DNA from 3 places in the Cupriavidus sp. F041 genome. Region 3 is predicted to be linked to each of the others. Evidence: predicted binding sites of a transcription regulator. Region 3 holds the regulator's gene; each other region holds the start of a gene.
What was found. Region 3 encodes FNR, which switches genes on or off when oxygen is low (the NO sensors DNR and NnrR bind a similar motif). Its sites were predicted from a motif close to TTGATNNNNATCAA; they were not measured.
Positions count from the first base shown of each region.

Region 1: ubiU (ubiquinone anaerobic biosynthesis protein UbiU) is a predicted target of FNR. The motif match lies at 2,164-2,177, and genes of this name have one in related genera.
Region 2: ACZY0R_RS19440 (DASS family sodium-coupled anion symporter) is a predicted target of FNR. The motif match lies at 3,922-3,935, and genes of this name have one in related genera.

Region 1 is NZ_JBVASY010000002.1:1,977,825-1,984,264, forward strand. Features, by position in the region: gene ACZY0R_RS26420 (U32 family peptidase) at 1-866, opposite strand, end outside; gene ubiU (ubiquinone anaerobic biosynthesis protein UbiU) at 946-1,974, opposite strand; gene ACZY0R_RS26430 (NAD(P)H-dependent flavin oxidoreductase) at 2,270-3,451, shown strand; gene ACZY0R_RS26435 (type IV pili methyl-accepting chemotaxis transducer N-terminal domain-containing protein) at 3,668-5,659, shown strand; gene ACZY0R_RS26440 (response regulator) at 5,715-6,380, shown strand; gene moaA (GTP 3',8-cyclase MoaA) at 6,405-6,440, shown strand, end outside.
Region 2 is NZ_JBVASY010000002.1:512,363-518,802, forward strand. Features, by position in the region: gene ACZY0R_RS19425 (formate dehydrogenase subunit delta) at 1-72, shown strand, start outside; gene ACZY0R_RS19430 (transglycosylase domain-containing protein) at 358-1,053, opposite strand; gene ACZY0R_RS19435 (Ldh family oxidoreductase) at 1,101-2,153, opposite strand; gene ACZY0R_RS19440 (DASS family sodium-coupled anion symporter) at 2,167-3,693, opposite strand; gene ACZY0R_RS19445 (hypothetical protein) at 4,059-4,313, shown strand; gene ACZY0R_RS19450 (tyrosine-protein phosphatase) at 4,348-5,163, shown strand; gene ACZY0R_RS19455 (acetate/propionate family kinase) at 5,185-6,411, opposite strand.
Region 3 is NZ_JBVASY010000002.1:2,505,293-2,511,732, reverse strand. Features, by position in the region: gene ccoP (cytochrome-c oxidase, cbb3-type subunit III) at 1-508, shown strand, start outside; gene ccoG (cytochrome c oxidase accessory protein CcoG) at 558-2,051, shown strand; gene ACZY0R_RS28975 (FixH family protein) at 2,076-2,297, shown strand; gene ACZY0R_RS28970 (hypothetical protein) at 2,300-2,545, shown strand; gene fnr (fumarate/nitrate reduction transcriptional regulator Fnr) at 2,707-3,432, opposite strand; gene ACZY0R_RS28960 (sulfite exporter TauE/SafE family protein) at 3,719-4,477, shown strand; gene scpB (SMC-Scp complex subunit ScpB) at 5,064-6,137, shown strand; gene rluB (23S rRNA pseudouridine(2605) synthase RluB) at 6,143-6,440, shown strand, end outside.

The DNA.
Region 1 (6,440 bases), 530 kb from region 3:
TGTGCCCCCGCCGGCAGCAGGCCGCCGGATGCCGTGGTCCGCTCGCCGGACCGCAGTGCCGCGAGCGCCGCCACGACATCCAGCGTGGCGCTGGCATGCGGGCTGGCGCGCACCGAGTCGATCCCCATGGCCATCAAGGCCGGCACTTCCGCGCACAGGTCGAGACAAGTAGCGGACTGGATCTGCACCCCGTTGAGCGTAAAGAACGGCTGGCCCTCCCCGGTCGAGGCCACCAGGCCATCCGGGTACTCGAGACAGCGGAACTCGCAATTGTCCTTGCGCAGCCTGTGATGGCGTGCAGTGAAGCAGCGCGCCGAGAACGCCAGCGGCATACGGCCCCAGACCAGCACCTCCAGCCCCGTGCCCGCCGGTCGGGCCGCCGCCAGCGCCGCCAGCGCGGCGCGGTCCATTTCCAGCGGGGGCACGCATACCGTGGCACCCAGCCCGCTCAGCCAGGCAAGCGTATCCGCGTGATACACGTTGAGATGCGGGCCGCAGATAAAGGGGCGCCCGTGCATCCGGTTGACCGCGCCCAGGTCGTTGGCCTCGACCAGATAGTCGGTTTGCTCGCAGACGCGGTGCATGCAGGCAATATCGCTGTCGGACTCGACCAGCACCGGAGTCGAGAGCACGACTTCCTTGCCGGCGTCCCGCAGCATCTGCGCGATCTCCAGCCAATGCGCATGGCGCAGTTCATGGCGGCGGGTACAAACGGTTTCGCCCAGGTAGACGCGGTCGACCGCGGAGTCGGCGACCTCGGCATAGAACTGCATGACCGTGGCGCGCGGCCAGTAGTACAGCAGCGGGCCGAGCGAGATGCCGAAGCAGGCCGCGGGCCCGGAAGGGGCGATCATCGAATCGTTCATTGGTAGTCTGGTTCCGGAAGGAGAGTGGCATGCCGCGAGGCATGAGGAATGCAGCAGGCAAAGGCAACACAGCCGGGCTTCAGCGCCATGGCCGGTCGTACGCGCCCTGCGTCACCTGGTCGCCCTCGGCATGCCTGCCGAGTACGCCCTGCCATTCCTGGCGCGCGGTGAATCGCTGTGGATCGGCGCAGGCCGCGTCGATCGCCGCGCGCAGCACGCCGACCACATCGCCCACGTAACGCGGGCTGCGCTGGCGGCCTTCGATCTTGATGGCGGCGATGCCCATGCCGATCAGCGCCGGCAGCAGCGACAGCGCATTGAGGCTGGTCGGCTCCTCGAGCACGTAGCCCCGCTCGCCTTCCACCTCGAATCTCCCTTTGCACAAAGTGGGATAGCCGGCGGGCTCGCCCGGCGCGTAGCTGTCGATCAGGATGCCGGACAGCCGCGCCTGCATGGTTCCCTCACGCTCCTCCCAGCGCACCGCGTGCGCGGGCGAACACACGCCCTTGTTGTTCGGCGAGTCGCCGGTCGCGTAAGAGGACAGCAGGCAGCGGCCTTCGGCCATCACGCACAGGCTGCCGAAGCCAAACACTTCAAGCTCCACGTCGGTCTGGCGCGCGAGCTTGCCGATCTGCGCCAGCGACAGCACGCGCGGCAGCACCACCCGGTGTATGCCGAAACGGGCGCGCATCAGCTCGATGGCGTCGGCATGCGTGGCCGAGCCTTGCACCGACAGATGAAGGCGCAGTTGCGGATGGCGCTCGCGGGCATAGGCCATCAGGCCCGGGTCGGCCATGATGACGGCATCGGCGCCCAGTTCCGCCGCGGCATCGACTGCGCGATGCCAGCAAGCTACCGCGCCCATCTGCGCGAAGGTATTGATGGCGAACAAGACTTCCGCGCCTTGTGCATGGGCCTCGGCCACGCCTGCCTGGATATCGGCCTCGGTGAAGTTCAGCCCGCCGAAGTTGCGCGCATTGGTGGCGTCGCGCAGACCAAGGTAGACGGCGTCTGCGCCCTGTTTCAGCGCCACGCGCAGCGCCGCCAGCGAGCCGGCGGGCGCAACCAGTTGCGGTCGGCGCGTTGCGCCGGATGTGTTGGATGTCATTGGATAGGCTCAACGGGGTTTCGGAGTCCGCATGCGCCACGGTGGCGGCGAACGCCTGTGAGGCACGATCCTAGCCAAGCCCGGGGGCGAACCAGTTGACCAGGCGCAAAAGCGTGGGCTGTGGCGCGCGCATGGAACGGCGGCCCTCCGCCGAGTGGCATAGGCCATTGGTATCGTGCTGTCCGCGGCTTGATCCAGCGCAAGTCCCGGGCCACCTGCCCATGCAAACCTATGCCGGTTTTCCAGCATCGCCCGGCACCTCCGCCGGCGAGCGGGATGTCTTATCGAGGGTGATATGCAAGAGCATTGGCTAAAGCTGATCGGCCGCCGGCTGGTCCCGGTGGTACAGGGCGGCATGGGTATCGGCATCTCCGCGCACCGGCTCGCGGGCGCGGTGGCGAGCCAGAACGGCATGGGCACCATTGCCAGCATCGATCTGCGCCACCATCATCCGGACCTGATGGCGGCCACCGCCAAATCACGCGACAAGGCCAAGACGGAAGCGGCGAACCTGGTGGCCCTGGATCGCGAGATCCAGGGCGCGCGGCGGCTCTCCGGCGGGCGCGGCGCCATCGCGGTCAACGTCATGAAAGCAGTCAGCTCGCATGCCGCACTGGTCCGGCAGGCTTGCGAGAGCGGGGCCGATGCCATCGTGATGGGCGCGGGACTGCCCCTCGACCTGCCCGACCTCACGGCCGGCCACCCGAACATTGCCCTGATCCCGATCCTGTCGGATTCCCGTGGCATCGGCCTGGTGCTGCGCAAGTGGATGAAGAAAAACCGCCTGCCGGACGCGATCGTCGTCGAACATCCGGCGCACGCCGGCGGCCACCTCGGGGCTTCGCGCATCGAGGACCTCGGCGACCAGCGCTTCTCCTTCACCCGTGTGCTGGCCGAATGCCGTGAACTGTTCGCCGGGCTGGGGCTGGCCTGGGACAGCGTACCTCTGATCCTTGCGGGCGGCATCAACACCCACGCCAAGGTCCGTCACTGGCTGGATCAAGGCGCTGCCGCCGTGCAACTGGGCACGGCCTTTGCCGTCACCGAGGAAGGCGATGCGCACCCGGCCTTCAAGGAAGTCCTGGCCAGTGCGCGTCCCGAACAACTGAGTGAATTCACCAGCGTGGCCGGCCTGCCGGCACGCGCCGTGCTGACGCCATGGCTCAAGCGCTACCTGTCGCGTGAAGCCGCGCTGCAGACGCGCGCCAAGGTGCGCGACTGCCTCGAAGGCTTCGACTGCCTGCAGGCCTGCGGCCTGCGCGACGGCGTCGGCCGCGTGGGCCAGTTCTGCATCGACCTCAAGCTGGCCCAGGCCATGCGCGGCGACGTGGAGCGGGGGCTGTTCTTCCGTGGCAAGGGAGCCTTGCCGTTCGGCGAGGCCATCCGTCCGGTGCGCGAACTGATGCACTACCTGCTCACCGGCGAAATGCCCGCGGGCGTCGGCACGCCACGGGGCGCGGCGGCCCCGGCCATTTGACGGCGCCCACCTCATCCGCACTGACCGATTCATCCCGGCCTTGACGCCGGAAATTGCGTCACGCCATGATATTTAAGGAAAGTTAGTCAAGCGCCACCCGGCCCCGCAAGCGATATTGATTTTGCGCAAGTCGCCGCGCCAGCTTGCCGTCAATAATGCGACAAGCCCCTGAAGCGCCGATCCAGACCGAAGACATCCGCCGGGGGCTGGAGCCATATGGTAGATCTCACGCCCCCTTCCCCGCCCGCTTCCACCGTGGAGCAGTCGTTCTCGCCGCTGCCTGGCCAGGCAGCGTTGCCAGGTTTGCGCCACCGATTGTCGACACGCATCGTCTCGCTCTCGCTGGGCGCGCTGCTGATCGTGCTGGCCATGATCTCAGGGACGCTGTGGCTGTCATGGCAACTCGAAGGCGCGGGCGCGGCCATCAACGATGCGGGCAGCCTGCGCATGCGCGCCAATCGCGTCGCCATCGAACTCGCCAGGGCACATGCCGGCGAGCGCCATCAGCTGGACGCCCAGATCAACGGGATGGATGCCACCCTGGCACGCCTGCACCAAGGCGATCCGGCGCGGCCCTTGTTCCTGCCGGACGACCCTGGCATCCGCGCGCAACTGGAGCGGGTCAGCCATGACTGGAACCAGCGCATCAAGCCCAGTGCCCTAGCCGACCTGGGCGTCGCAACCGGCGCAGCGCCTGCCTACCCTGTGGCGCTGGCTTCCTTTGTCGACCAGGTCAATCGCCTGGTCAGCATGATCGAGCAGGAAAACGCCACCAAGACCACCCTGCTGCGGCTGTCGCAGGCCGGACTCGCAGCGATGGCCTGCATGGGTACGGTAGCCGTCATCTACCTGCTCTATATCTGGATCATCCTTCCGGTCATGCGCTTGCAGGACGGCCTGCAGCGCATGGCCGCGCGGGAGTTCTCCCTGCGCCTGCCGGTGGAGACGCGCGACGAGTTCGGCATGCTGGCGGACGGTTTCAACCGGATGGCCGGCGAACTGGAGGGGCTATACCAGGACCTGGAAGCACGCGTGGCGCAGAAGACCGCCGAGCTGGCGCGGCACAACCGCGACCTCGCGGCGCTCTACGACATGGCCGCCTTCCTCAATATGCCAAACGACAGCGAGGCGCTCTGCAGCGGCTTCCTGGAGCGCGTGATGGAGCAGTTCGATGCCGACGGCGGCAGCGTGCGCATGATCGATGCGGACCACGACCAGCTGCACCTGGTGGTGTCGGCCGGCTACTCGGCCGCACTGGAAGAGACCGAGCACTGCATGAAGGTGGACGCCTGTTTTTGTGGCGAGGCGGCCAGCGAATCCGTCGTACTGATTGAAGATCTCAGCAAGGGAGCCGCACTCTCGGCCGGCCGGCCAGCGTCCAATGCGCGCTTCGGCTGCGCGAGGGAAGGATTCCCGGGGCTTGCGGTGTTCCGCATAGAAACGCAGCGCACGGTGCTGGGCACCTTCTCCCTGCACTTCCGCCAGCCGCTGCAGCTGCCTGCCTCGGATATCCGCCTGCTCGAGACCTTCGGCCAGCATCTCGGCGTGGCGCTGGATCATCTGCACCTGTCGGAAACCGCGCGCCAGCTTGCGGTGGTGGAAGAGCGCAACCTGGTGGCGCAGGGCCTGCATGACAGCATTGCCCAGGGACTCAACTACCTGAACCTGCAGGTGCAGTTGCTGGAAGACGCCGTCTCGCGCAGCGATATGGACGAAACCCGCACCATCGTGCCGCTGCTGCGTTGCGGTGTCGAGGAGAGCTATCAGGATGTACGGGAACTGCTGCTCAATTTCCGCAGCAAGCTGGCGCATGGCGAGCTGCGCCAGGCCGTGGAAGACACCGTGGCGCGATTCCGGCGCCAGAGCAGCACGGCGCTAGCCCTGGCGTTCAATGACGCGCAGGGCGGGCCGCCCCTGCAGCCGGAGCAGCAGTTGCAGGTGCTGTTCATCCTGCAGGAGGCCCTATCCAATGTGCGAAAGCATGCGCGTGCCGGTCACGCCAGCGTCATTGTGCGCAACGGGCGCACCTTCAGCATGGTCGTGGAAGACGATGGCGACGGCTTCGACCCCACGGAACCGGCCGCGGACGATCAGGCCCACGTGGGATTGCACATCATGCGCGAGCGGGCGGCCAGGCTATCGGCCAGCCTCCGGATCGTGGCCGCGCGGGGCACGGGCACGCGCGTTGAGCTCGTCCTGCCGCGGTAACTGATGTCACGGCTGCCGGCCGCTCTCTCCCGCCTACTTCATTCAAGTGAATATCATGACCATCCGCATCCTCCTGATAGACGACCACTCCCTGTTTCGCTCTGGCGTGCGCGCCCTGCTCGCGCGCCAGACCGATTTCGAAATCGTCGACGAGGCGGCCGATGGCGTGGAAGGCGTCAAGCGGGCCAAGCAGCACCGGCCCGATGTGATCCTGCTGGACCTGAACATGCCCGGCTTGTCGGGGCTTGAAACCCTGCAACTGCTGGTGGAAGACCTGCCCGACAGTGCGGTGGTGATGCTCACGGTGTCGGAGGAAGCCGAGGAACTGGCGGCCGCCCTGCGCAGCGGCGCCCGGGGCTACCTGCTGAAGAACATTGAAGCGGAAACCCTGACCAGCGCCATCCGCCGGGCGGCGGTGGGCGAGGCGGTGATTTCGCAGGGGATGACGGCAAAGCTTGTCGCGCAATTCCGTGCGCCCACCAACCCTCCCCCGGCGACGGCGGCGGGCTCGACCGACAAGCCCCGCCTCACCTCGCGCGAGCATGAGATCGTACGCGGCCTGACGCGCGGCGAAAGCAATAAGGAAATCGCGCGCGACCTGGGCGTGGCGGAGAGCACCGTGAAGATCCATGTGCAAAATATCCTCAAGAAACTCAATCTGACGAGCCGCGTCCAGATCGCGGTCTACGCGGTCGAGCGCGGCCTGACCGCGCCCGATTGACCCGGCGCACCTGCACCTCAGCCCATGACCGCATCCGTCATCCCCATTGTCGACCTGCGC
Region 2 (6,440 bases), 2.0 Mb from region 3:
AGTGGTGAAGACGCGGGATTGGACGAAATTGTTTTGCTGGCGGTGACGCGGCATCGGGGGGTGTTGGAGTGATGGGGGAGGTTGTTGGGGGGTGGTCGCTGTTTCTGTGATCGGCGATGGCATCTTGGACCCCAAAGCCATACGACATCGCCCTGCTGGGTTGGTCGCTGTTTGTTTGAGCGGTGGGTGCAACAACCATCGCCGCTCAAACAAACAGCGACCAATCCCACGCGAGCAGAGCAATAGGGCTCCCGGATATCGGGGGGTTCGTCGCACGCCCAGAGCGCATGCGCGCTTCCGCTGGTATCGGTTTGACCAGCCACGAACCAGCCCCAACCCAAAACACCAATCCATCACCTACTTCAACCTCAACGGCTCCAACAACGCCGCATCATATTCCCCTCTCCCAATTCTCCCCAACTCCATCATCCGCAACAAGATATAAGCCTGCCGCTGCCGCGCCCGCCGGGGATTCACCACCGGATTATTCGCCGAAGGCGCCTTGGGCAACCCGGCCAGCATCGCGCATTCAGCCAGCGTCAGCTTCGCCACCGGCTTGCCAAAGTAGGTCTCGGCCGCTTCGGCAAAACCATAAGCTCCCTGCCCAAGGTACACCTTGTTCATATAGACCTCGAGGATCTCGTCCTTGCTCAAGGCATGCTCGATGCGATAGGCCAGCAGCACCTCATACAGCTTGCGCGTGTAGGTCTTCTCCCGCGAGAGAAAGAAATTGCGCGCCACCTGCATGGTGATCGTGGAAGCGCCCTGCGAGAGTTCATCCGACAAATTGGCCACGCCGGCGCGTATCACGCCGACATAGTCGATGCCGTCATGCAGGTAGAAACGCTCGTCCTCGATGGCCACCACCGCCTGCGGGAGCTTGGGCGGTATCTCGCCGATGGGCACGTAGCCTGGCGACTGGCGGAAAGCGGTGAGCGCGTCCAGCGTGGGCAGCTGGCGCTGAGCGACGAGTACGGCGAGCGTGCCGAGCAGGGCTGTGCCTAGTGTCAGCAGCAGCACCAGCTTGAGAAAATTCGACCAGAGACGTTCCATGGGCAGTATTGTGCCAGCACCGGCCCGGCACCAGCCCGGTGCCGGAATCAGCCCGCCGGCGGCGTCACGCCCAGTTCCTTCGCCAGCGTCTCCAGGTTGCGCCAGATCGCCGGGTTGACCTCCAGGTGCGTGGTGGTGAGCGCCCGGTTGGCGGCTTCGAACTCGCCGGGATATTGCACGCCGCCGAAGCCGGGAGCGGGTGGCGTGTCGTGCAGGTAATTGACGAACGCCTCCACCTCGGCGCTCTGCCAGCTCAGCCCCAGGTCCAGTTCCGGATTCATCAGCAACGCGAACATATTGTTGGTGGCCACGCCGCCGCGCGGGTTTTCCGGCTGGATGGTGCCGCCGCCGGAGAGTACGCCAGCGAGCAGTTCGGCCACCACGCCCAGCGCATAGCCCTTGTGCCCGCCGAAGGGCAGCAGCGCGCCCGGATGCTCGCCGAACATGGTGGAGGCATCGGTGGTGGGGTTGCCGTCGGCATCGATGATGCTGTTCTCCGGCGCCGGCTCGCCCTTCTCCGCCAGCACGCGCGCCTTGTTGATGGCGATCGCGCTGGTGGCGATATCCACTACCAGCGGCGGGCGGCCGTTGGGCATGGGCCCGGCGAAGCACAGCGGGTTGGTGGTCAGCCGCGCCGCGCGGCCGCCATAGGGAGCCACCGCCGGCGCGCGGTTGATCACGTTGGTGAAGCTCAGCAGCACGAAGCGTTCCTTCGCCACCATCTCGCCGAAGTGGCCCATGCGGCCGAGATGGTGCGAGCGGCGCAGCGTGACGATGCAGTGGCCGTGCTGGCGCACCCGTTCGATCGCGGTCTCGATGACGGTCTTGCCCACGTGCTGGCCGAAGCCGCCGTTGCCGTCGAACACCAGCAGGCTGCCGCGGTCGAGCACGCATTCGGCGCGGCCGGCGGGGTTGACGTTGCCGCCGGCGAGCGAGCGCCGGTAGTTGGGCAGGATCGACAGGCCGTGGCTGGTATAGCCGCAGCGGTCGGCTTCGACCAGGTGTTCGGCCACGTCGTCGGCGATATCGGCCGGCACGCCTTGCGCTGCCAGCAGGTCGCGGGCGAGCTGTAGGGCGGATTGCAGTGTGATTTTCGTCATGCGTTCTGTCTCTTCAGATCCAGCCCAGCCAGCGCCAGTAGGTGGCGGCGAACAGCAGCATCATGGCGTAGCCGATCAGCGTGACGGGAATGCCGACCCTGGCGAACTGCTTGCCGTTGAAGGTGTCCGTGCCCAGGCACACCATGTTCTGCGGCGCGTTGATCGGAAGGATAAAGCCGAAGCTCACGGTGAAGCCGAGCAGCATCGTCAGCCCGATCTTGTTGATATCGCCCGGCAGCGTCTGCAGCACCGAGATCAGGATCGGCAGCAGGGCTGCGGTGAGCGCGGTGGCGCTGGCAAAGCCCAGGTGGATCAGGATCAGGAAGGCCGCAAGGATCGCGAACACCAGGATCGGCCCCTGCGTGGCGAGCCCGGAGTGCGTCACCACGAATTTGCCCAGCCACTGGCCGGCCTGCGTGGTGAGCAGCGCGGTGCCCAGGCTGATGCCCACGCCGAACACGATCAGCGTGCCCCACGGCGTGCGCTGCTGCATGGTCTTCCAGTCCATCACGCCGATGCGCGGCATCATCAGGATCACCAGACCGACGAAGGTGACGGTGGCGGTGTCGAACTGATGCAGCTTGCCTTCCGTGGCCCAGAACAGGAGCAGCCCGATGGACACCGCGGCGAGCCGCTTCTGCGGGCCGGTCATCGGGCCCAGCCCGGCTAGTTCCTTTTGCACGGCCTCCTTGCCGCCGGGGATGGCCTCGGTTTCGGCAGGCAGCAGGAAGCGCACCAGGAAATACAGCACCACCGACATCGCGACGGCCCACGGCGCGCCGGCGATCAGCCATTGCAGCCAGGTGATGCGCTCGCCCAGCAGCTTGTCCATGAAGCCGACCGTCAGCAGGTTCTGCGCGGCGGCGGTCTGGATGCCGACGTTCCAGATGCTGGTGGCCATGGCCACCGTGATCATGATGCCGGCGGCGATGTTCGATTTCTTGTCGACCCCGAAGGCCGCGATGATGCCCATCATGATCGGCACCACGCAGGCGCTGCGCGCGGTGGCGCTCGGCACCACCAGCGACAGCAGGATGGTCACCGCGATGCTGCCGATCAGGATGCGCCGGGTGCTGGTGCCGATGGCCGACAGCGTCACCAGCGCGATGCGCCGGTCAAGCCCGGTCACGGTCATGGCCGCCGAGATGAACAGCGCGGCGGCAACCAGCGCCAGCGCCGTATTGGAGAAGCCGGCCAGCGCCATGCCGAGGGCGCGCGATGTGCCATATTGCGTTGACGGGTCCGTCACCGTGGGCGCGAAGCCGATCAGCGCGGCCATCAGCGACGTGATCATGATGGCGCTGGCTTCATAGGAGACTGCTTCGGTGATCCACACCACGATGGCGAAGGCGAGGATGGCCAGCATGCGATGGCCCGCCACCGGCAGGTCCGCGGGCAGCGGCAGGGCAAGGATGCCGATCAGCACCACGGCGGCGGCGTAGAGCCCCCATGGTGTCTGCTTCTTCGGCGTGGCTTGCGGTGTGGCAGGCACGCCGGGCGCGGAGGGGACGGTCTGGGTCGGAGTGCGCGAGTCTGTCATCGCTTTCCCTTGGTTTGTCTTGTTGATCGTTGGCTCAACACGGGATGGCGGACGTCACGCGCGGGCAAGAATGCTAGCCGGTGACTGGCTTGATGGCGGCGTCGTTCGTTCGGTCTTCCGTGAAGACTGGCGGATGCGCAGGCCGGCTTTTGACCGGGCTGCAGCGTTCGACATGGGGAAATTATCGTGCCGGCCAACAGCGTATGTCGAGGCCGGATCACGGCGCGCATGATCAGGATCAAGGAGAGAGCTCGCGCCGGGAAATTACCGTGTGCCGTGGGGTCCTACTTTCAGATCGTTGCAGTGCAAGGGCGGGCAGGCGCAACGCCCGCCTGCGCGGTGATCTGAAAAATATGGAGCACATGATGAAGGTTTTAGTGAGAGGGCTACGTGCCGGAGTCGACGCAGCCAGGCTGCGTGAAGCGCTGGCCGCTTACGTGAGCGTCAAGGACGTCGAGCTGATCTGTGAGGGCGATGGCTCACATCCCTGGGCCTGGGTCGACCTGGACCTGGACGATGTGGACCCGATGAGCGTGTGGAAACTGGTGGCAATGCTCGATCGCCGTTATATTGCTGGCTGCCATACGCGCTGGCATGTGCCGGCCTATCGTGCGCGATGAGACGCGCGCAACCCAACCACAGGGCAGGGAAACAATGCAGGGATTGTTCGCGTGGCGCCGCCACGCCATCATGGCCGGCGCGCCATCACTAGGTGCCGGCGTGCCCGGCACCGCACCGCTGGTGCTGGAAAACGTTGTCAATATCCGCGATCTCGGCGGCCTTCCCACGCGGGACGGCCACCGCGTGCGCGCCGGCAAGCTGTTTCGCAGCGGCAACCCGGGCCTGGCCAGCGCCGCCGACATGGAGCGGCTGCGCGCCTTGCAACTGGACGCGGTGATCGATTTCCGTTCGCCCGGAGAAAAATCGGCCGCGGAAAGCCCCTTCGGCCAGGCCTTCCGCTGGGTGGCCACGCCGGTGCTGGAAGGCAGCATGTCGATGGCCGAACTGATGCCGCGCCTGCGCGAAGGCAGCGCGGCACAGACGGAGGCCTTCATGCTGGAAGTCTACGGTGATTTCCCGCGCAAGTACCAGGCTGCCTTCGGCGGCTTCCTGAAGCTCGCGGAGCAGGGCGGCAACCTGCTGTACCACTGCACCGCGGGCAAGGACCGCACCGGCTTTGCCTCGCTGTTGCTGCTGGCGGGCCTGGGCGTGGAGCGCGACACCATCATGGCCAACTACCTGGAGTCGAATCACCGGAACCAGGGCTTCAACCAGAAGATGAGCGCCGGCGCGGCGCAGTTCGGCGTCGATCCCGCGGTGATGTGGCCGTTGCTGGAGGTGAAGGCGTCTTACCTGGACGCGTCCATGCAGGCCATCGAGCAGGACTATGGCGGCATGGACGCGTACTTGGGCGAAGTGCTCAACGTGGATGCGGAGCGTTTGCGGCAGGCTTACCTGGTGCGGGCGTAGCGCATTCCCGGCGCGGAGGCGCTACGTCCCCGCGCCTTGCTCCTTCATGATCCGCGCGGTATTCAGCGCGATCATGCCCTCCTCGTCGGTGGGCAGCACCAGCACCGGCACACGGCTGTGATCGCGGCTGATGCGCTGCCGGTTCTCCCCGTTCGCGCCGGCGTCCAGGCCGATGCCGAACAGGTCCGCCAGCCGCGCGCAGATCTTCTCGCGCACCGGCGGTGAGTTCGCGCCGATGCCGGCAGTGAACACCAGCGCGTCGAGGCCGCCCAGCGTGGTGGCGAGCTTGCCGATCTCCTGCGCCGCGCGGTACGCATAGAAATCGATGGCCAGGCGCGCGCGCGGCGTGTCGCTGTCCAGCAGTGCGCGCATATCGCTGCTGACGCCCGACAAGCCCTTGAGCCCCGATTCCTGGTACAGCATGGTCTCGATGTCCTTGGTGCTCATGCCTTGCTGCGACAGCCACAGGATGGCGCCGGCATCGATGGCGCCGCAGCGCGTGCCCATCGGCAGGCCGTCGAGCGCGGTCAGGCCCATGGTGGATTCCACGCTGCGCCCCTCGCGCATGGCGCACAGGCTGGCGCCATTGCCCAGGTGCGCCACGATCACGCGGCCGGCGGCCAGGTCGGGCGCTATCTGCTGCAGGCGGCGCGCGATGTATTCGTAGGACAGGCCATGGAAGCCGTAGCGGCGGATGCCGCGCTCGAAGTATTCGTAGGGCAGCGCCAGCAGTTGCGCCAGCGTATCGTGCCCGGCGTGGAAGGCGGTGTCGAAGCAGGCCACCTGCAGCAGCGACGGCGCGGCGGCGCGCACCGCGCGGATCGCCGTCAGGTTGTGCGGCTGATGCAGCGGCGCCAGCGGCACCAGCGCTTCCAGCTTGCCGATCACTTCGTCATCGATCTTCACCGCCGCGGAAAAATCCGCGCCGCCATGCACCACCCGATGGCCGATCGCTACCGGCGGCGCGTCGCGCAGGCCGATGCTGAGCACCAGCCGGATCAGGCGGAAGGCAGCGTCGTGATCGGCGACCTGGTCCACCGGGAAGCGTTCGTCGGCCACCATGCGGCCGTCCGCCATCTTCGCGGTCAGGCGGGGCGAGACGCCGATGCCTTCGATCTGCCCGTGCGCGCTGAGCACCGGGTTGATGTCGGTGTTGGCGTGCGCCGCCTCGGGTACTGCATAGACGGAGACCTTGACGCTCGACGAGCCGGCGTTGACGACCAGGATGGTGGGGTGGGTGACACTCACGCGGGCATCTCCTGTGCAAAGGAATGGTT
Region 3 (6,440 bases):
CAACTACTGCGCGCAATGCCATGGCTCCGACGCGCGCGGCAGCCGCGGCTTTCCTAACCTGACCGACAACGACTGGCTGTATGGCGGCGATCCCGCCACCATCACCCAGACCATTACCAAGGGCCGTAATGGCGTGATGCCGTCATTCGCTTCGACTATCGACGGCAAGCTGGCCGGCGACGTCGCGCAATACGTTCGTTCGCTGTCAGACTTGTCTTCCGATCCGATTCGCGCCTCGCGTGGCGAAAGCACATTCAAGTCCACGTGCGCGGCTTGCCATGGTTCTTCCGGCAAGGGCAACCAGGCGCTCGGTGCGCCCAACCTGTCGGACAAGGTCTGGCTGTACGGCAGTTCGGAGGCAAACATCGTCGATGCCATCCTGAAGGGTCACAACAACCACATGCCGGCACACGAGGAAATCCTGACGCCGGAGCGCATCCGCATGCTGACGGCCTATGTCTGGGGACTGTCGAACAATGGGGCGGCCCCCTCGGGGAGCGGGCAATGAACCGCGACGCCTGCATGTGGAGCCTGCGTGCCGCTGGGGGTGATCGCCCATGAATGCCCCGGAACCGGAACCGCTGAGAAAGCACGGAGCCGCCTGGGGGCCTCTTCGCGAGCCCGCATCCGCCACGGGCGATGGGGAAACCTCGGATGAAACCCTGTACGAAGTCCGCCGCAAGATCTATCCGCGCTCGGTCACAGGTGCGTTTTCGAGCTGGCGGGTCTGGATGGTGGTCCTGACCCAGCTGTTCTTCTATGGCATGCCCTGGCTGCAATGGAACGGCCGCCAGGCCATGCTGTTCGATCTCGGCGCGCGCAAGTTCTACATCTTCGGCCTGGTGCTCTGGCCGCAGGATGTGATCTACCTGTCCGTGCTGCTGGTGATTTCCGCGCTCTCGCTGTTCCTGTTCACGGCGATCGCGGGTCGCCTGTTCTGCGGCTATGCCTGTCCGCAGACGGTGTACACCGAGATCTTCATGTGGATCGAGCGGCATGTGGAAGGCGATCGCTTTGCCCGCATCCGCCTGGATGGCGATCCGTGGAGCGCGCGCAAGCTGCGGCTCAAGGCCACCAAGCACACACTCTGGATCGTGATCGCGCTGTGGACCGGCTTTACCTTCGTAGGGTACTTCTCGCCCATTCGCGAGTTGGGCGGCCACGTGCTCAGCCTGTCGCTGGGGCCGTGGCAAACGTTCTGGATGCTGTTCTACGCCTTCGCCACCTGGGGCAACGCCGGCTTCATGCGCGAGCAGGTGTGCAAGTACATGTGTCCTTATGCACGCTTCCAGAGCGTGATGGTCGATCGCGACACGTATGTGGTGACGTATGACGTGGGCCGCGGCGAGCCGCGCGGCAGCCGCTCGCGCAAGGTGGACCACCAGGCCGCCGGCCTGGGCGATTGCGTGAACTGCAGCATCTGCGTGCAGGTCTGTCCCACCGGCATCGATATTCGCGACGGCCTGCAGTACGACTGCATAGGTTGCGGCGCCTGCATCGACGCCTGCAACCAGGTCATGGACAAGATGGCGTATCCGCGCGGGCTGATCCGCTACACCTCGGAGAACGCCATGCGCAGCGTGCTGCCCGAGGCGGAGGCGCGCAAGCGTCTGTTCCGGCCGCGCACGGTGGTGTACTCCGTGATCTGGCTGGCCCTGGTTGCCGGCTTCACGGTGTCGCTGGCCATGCGCACGCCGCTCAAGGTCGATATCATCCGCGACCGCGGCGCGCTGGGCAGGGAAGTGGAGGGGCGCTGGATCGAGAACGTCTATCGCCTGCAACTGATCAACACGACCGAGGCGCCGATGCATGTGGCCATCCGCGCGGACAGTGATGACCTGAAGGGCCTGGCCGTGGAATATGATCACGCTGCGGGCAATCTCGAGCCCACCTCAAACCGCCTGATTCCGATTCGCGTGCGCGTGCCGATCGAAGCCGCTGGCCGGGGCACGCACAAGATCCAGGTGACGGTCACCGCGACAGGAGATGACAGTGGGGGCGGCGCGGAAATCAGCCAGGGCACCAGCTTCATCGTACCGCGCAATCTTTGAACCGAGAAATCTAGAGGAGGCCTGATGATGCAGCAAAGCAATCCCTGGTGGAAGGAACCCTGGCCATGGCTGCTGATGAGCGGGCCCTTGCTGGCGATGGTGGCCTGCGGGGTCACGATCTGGCTGGCTATGACGCACCCGGACCCGCCCGTTGTCGATGGCGTATCGCGGCACGGGCTGGTGGTCGAGAAGGCGGGTAGCGGTATCGGGCGGCAAGCTGCGCCGGCCACGGCGCAGGCGAGGTGACCATGAGACTGCGCTGGCTGATGTGGGTGCTATGGCCCGGCTTCCTGGTAGCCGGGCTGACGACCGCTCTGGTGTTTTCGGTGGTCGATCCCGGCGATCTGCGCTTCTTCGGACAGCCGGTCGAGGCGTCGCGGGAGGCGGTTTACACAGTGAGCTTCCTGATAGCGTGGGTGCTCTGTTCGCTGTCGAGTGGCCTGACGCTTTACACCATGCCCACGCGGCTGGCGGAGACAGACGAACTGGAGTGAGCGCGATGCGCGTCTTCGCGCTGCGGGGCAGGGGGCGGCGGAGCAGGGGTGCCGTGGCCAGGCCGGCGCGGCGTGGCATTGGCACAACGCAAGGAAGGCAAGGCGGCCGCCAATGCCGCCGGAGCCGGGAAGCTCCGCGCGGCCGGTCGATGCCTGCCGGACTAGCAGGACTTGTTGATGATCTGCTTGATGCCTGTCATGTCGACCAGCTTGACGTGCCGCTGGCGGATCTGGATCAGCCCGGCTTCCGCAAAACGGGAGAACAGGCGGCTGACGGTTTCGAGCTTGAGCCCGAGGTAGCTGCCGATCTCCTCGCGGCTCATGCGCAGGACGAACTCGGAGGCCGAATAGCCGCGCGCGGAAAGGCGCTCCGAAAGGTTGATCAGGAAGGCGGCAAGGCGCTCTTCGGCGCGCATCGAGCCCAGCGTGATCAGCATCACCTGGTCCTGCGAGATTTCCTTGCTCATCAGCCGCATGAACTGGTGTTGCAACGACGGGAGCGAACCGGACAGCGACTGGAGGTCGCCGAAGCGCACCACGCAAACTTCGGTATCCTCAAGGGCGGTGGCGTCGGATGCGTGCTGCATTTCGCCAAGGCCGTCGAGCCCGACGACTTCGCCGGGGAGGTGGAAGCCCGTGATCTGCGAGCGGCCATCTTCCATCGTCAGGTGGGTTTTGAGCGTGCCGAAGCGGATCGCATAGACGGCGGTGAGCGGATCGCCGAGGCGGTACAGGGTCTCGCCCTTGCGTACGCGCACGCGCTCCTGCACCAGCGAATCCATTTTTTCGAGGTCCTGCTGCGACATGCCGACGGGCAGGCAGAGCTGTCCCAGCGAGCAAGTGGAGCAGCGGGGCGACATCTCGGTAATGGGAATGGATGTTAGCAATTGGGGCCTGTCGGTTTAGCGCAATCACTCAAGCGCGTGTGGCAGGCGCATTGAGTTGAAAGCTTGACGTTGAGAGCTGTCGGTTGGAAGCGCTATCCACATTAGCCTGGCGCGGGTCTGGCGGGGCCTGCCATCTGCGTGGCGCCGCCTGCCGTGCCCGTCGTCATGATTCGCGATTGCGCGGATGTGCGCGGGCGCCGGGCTTCATGTTGATAGCGCCTCTTGGAGTCGCGGGGGCGCGTAGGGCGCATTTTACCGCGCCAGGGGATGTGATTGGGAGGAGAAGTTGACCGTAGGCGTGCTCTTCAGCGTTTTTACCCTGGCTTTGCTAGGCGGTGTGCATTGCGCGGCCATGTGCGGCGGGATTGCGCTTGCCGCCGAGCAGGGCGGCACGGCCCGTGTGCCGGCCATCATCCTGCGCCAGCCAGGCCACTGGCTGCTCGAACTCCTGGTGATGCACGCCGGGCGGCTGAGCATGTATGCGCTGTTGGGTGCCTTGCTGGGTACCTTGGGCGCCGGTGTCTGGAAGGCCCAGTACCTGCCGCTGCAGCGCTGGCTGTTCGGGATCGGCAGCATGATGCTGGTCATGTCGGGCTTATGGATGTTGCGCGGGCGCGTCGTGGGGGCTGCCTGGCTGGAGCGGTTTGCCGCGCGCGGCGCTGGCGGTTTGCTCCGGGTTTTTGCCGCCGTGGGCGCGCGCCTGGCGCCCATGGGCCTGCCACAGGGGCGGCTGCTGCGCCGCTACGGCATGGGGCTGGCCTGGGGGCTGGTACCATGCGGCATGGTCTATGGCGCCCTGGCGATGGCGCTGCTGGCCGGGAACGCCCCTTCGGGGGCGCTGGTGATGGCCGTGTTCGGACTGGGCACTTTGCCAAACCTGTTGGTTATCTCGGGCCTGTCCGGCTACCTCAGGCAGTGGTCGCGCCGCCCGGCGGTACGTACCGTTGCCGGTTTGGCGGTGGTTGCCTTTGGTGTGGTCGGGGTGGCGCGCGCGCTGCTTTTACCAGAGACGCTGGCCGCGCACGGCTTCTGTCTGGTCTTCTGATACGCCGCTTCATGGCGCATTGCGCACTTTGCCGGGCAGATGCCTGTGCGAATCGGTTGCAGGTTTGCCAGGGAATGCCATACAATCGCAAGAACAGCGATATCGCGCAGCGTATTTCATCGTGGCATCGTCAGGTAGCATTCGCACTCAGGGATGCATGCCAGGAACCCTCGAGCACGTATTACCGCCAGGGACCGTTCCCAATCCGCCGTCCGGTTCAAAAGATTATTTGGTTCAAAAGACCAGCCACGGCAGGGCGGGGTGAAATAGGCCAAGCAGGCCCGATATCCGTATTTTTCTTGCACCCGGAGCGACGGACGTCGTGCCGGACAGGTCCGCCACATCAGGGGGAAGGCGCGACGCAAGGGCTCCGTCGACCGGCAGGTAAAGCCGGTGGCCGGGCGATCTCCTGCCGGGCAGGTCCGGCACCCGATGCAAAAAAGAAAGCGCACGACTGCATGCATCAAGCATTGCGGTTGGCTGCGCGGTCAGATGGCGGTGGCAATTCCAACCGCTGAACCCGCAATCTCCAGTGCGTCCGGGTTTGTCCGGGGCGCAGGTGCAAAGACAGGCTGCACGCAATCACATGAATACCCAAGAGGCGAAGATCGTCCTCGAGACCGCGCTGATCTGTGCGCAGGAACCCTTGCGCGTCAATGACTTGCGCCGGCTTTTTGCCGACGACGTCGGTGCCGACACCATTCGGGTGCTGCTGGAAGAGCTGCGCCGCGACTGGGAGCAGCGCGGCGTGGAACTCGTGGCGCTGGCCAGCGGCTGGCGCTTTCAGAGCCGTCCCGTCATGCGCGAATACCTGGACCGACTGAATCCTGAAAAACCGCCGAAATATTCCCGCGCGGTCATGGAGACGCTGGCGATCATCGCCTACCGGCAGCCGGTCACCCGGGGCGATATCGAGGAAATCCGCGGTGTTGCGGTGAGCACCGAAGTCGTGAAGAAGCTCGAGGACCGTAGCTGGATCGAGGTGATCGGCTACCGCGACGTGCCGGGCCGGCCGGCCTTGTACGCCACCACCAAGCACTTCCTTGATGATCTTGGCCTGCGCACGCTAGACGAGTTGCCGCCGCTGGAGGATGTCCAGGCGCAGACGCAAGCCGCGCTGCTGAACCAGGAGCCCATCGATTTCGAGCCCCTGGGCACCGTGCCTGCTCTGCCGGCCGGAAGCGACGAAGAAGCGTTCGCGGATGCCGGCGGGGGTGAAGCCGAGGCCGGCGAGGAGGCTGCGGGCGACGCTGGCGCGCCCGTCGCCGATGTGTCTGAAGCTGGCGAATTGACCCGGTCCGTTCCTGGTGTCCTCGATGCTGGTGCCACGGATGGCATCGCCGAACTGGTAGAAGCATTTGAAAAGAAGGAAGCCTCGGTGCAGGCGCAAGCCGTGCCCGAGGCAGAAGTACCCGCGGTGTCCGACCCGGATGATGAGCCGGAGAGCGAACTGGTGTCCGCCGAGCCCATGGGGGCGCGGCTTGACGGCACGGCCGTGGAGGATGCCGTCGATGACGGCGAAGCAAATGAGCAAACGGAAGCGCCCGCCAACGGTTACCACAAGCAAGTGGCCTCCGGCGAGCAGGAGTCCGAAGTCCCGGGGGCGTCCAAGACGAATCCGGCGCACCCCAGCGAGCACGACGAGCGCGTGTCCAACTGAACACCATGCAACATCCGAATGTGAATACCTTGTCCGATTCTGTTGATCAAGACGTCCGCCAGGCGGATACGCCGGCCGGCGATGCCGGCAATGGCGCCGAAGGCGCGCCGCGCCGCAAGGGCCTGCGCCGTGGCCTGCGCAATCTGGTGGCCACGCGCCGCCAGGCTACGCAGGACCGCGACGGCGGGCGTGCCGCGGAAGGCGATGCACTTGCCTCCGCTGGCGGTCCGGACGCGGGAGCCGCACCGGACGCGCAAGCCGGGCGTGGTGATGGCGTGAGAAAGGGGCGTACGCGCGGCAAGC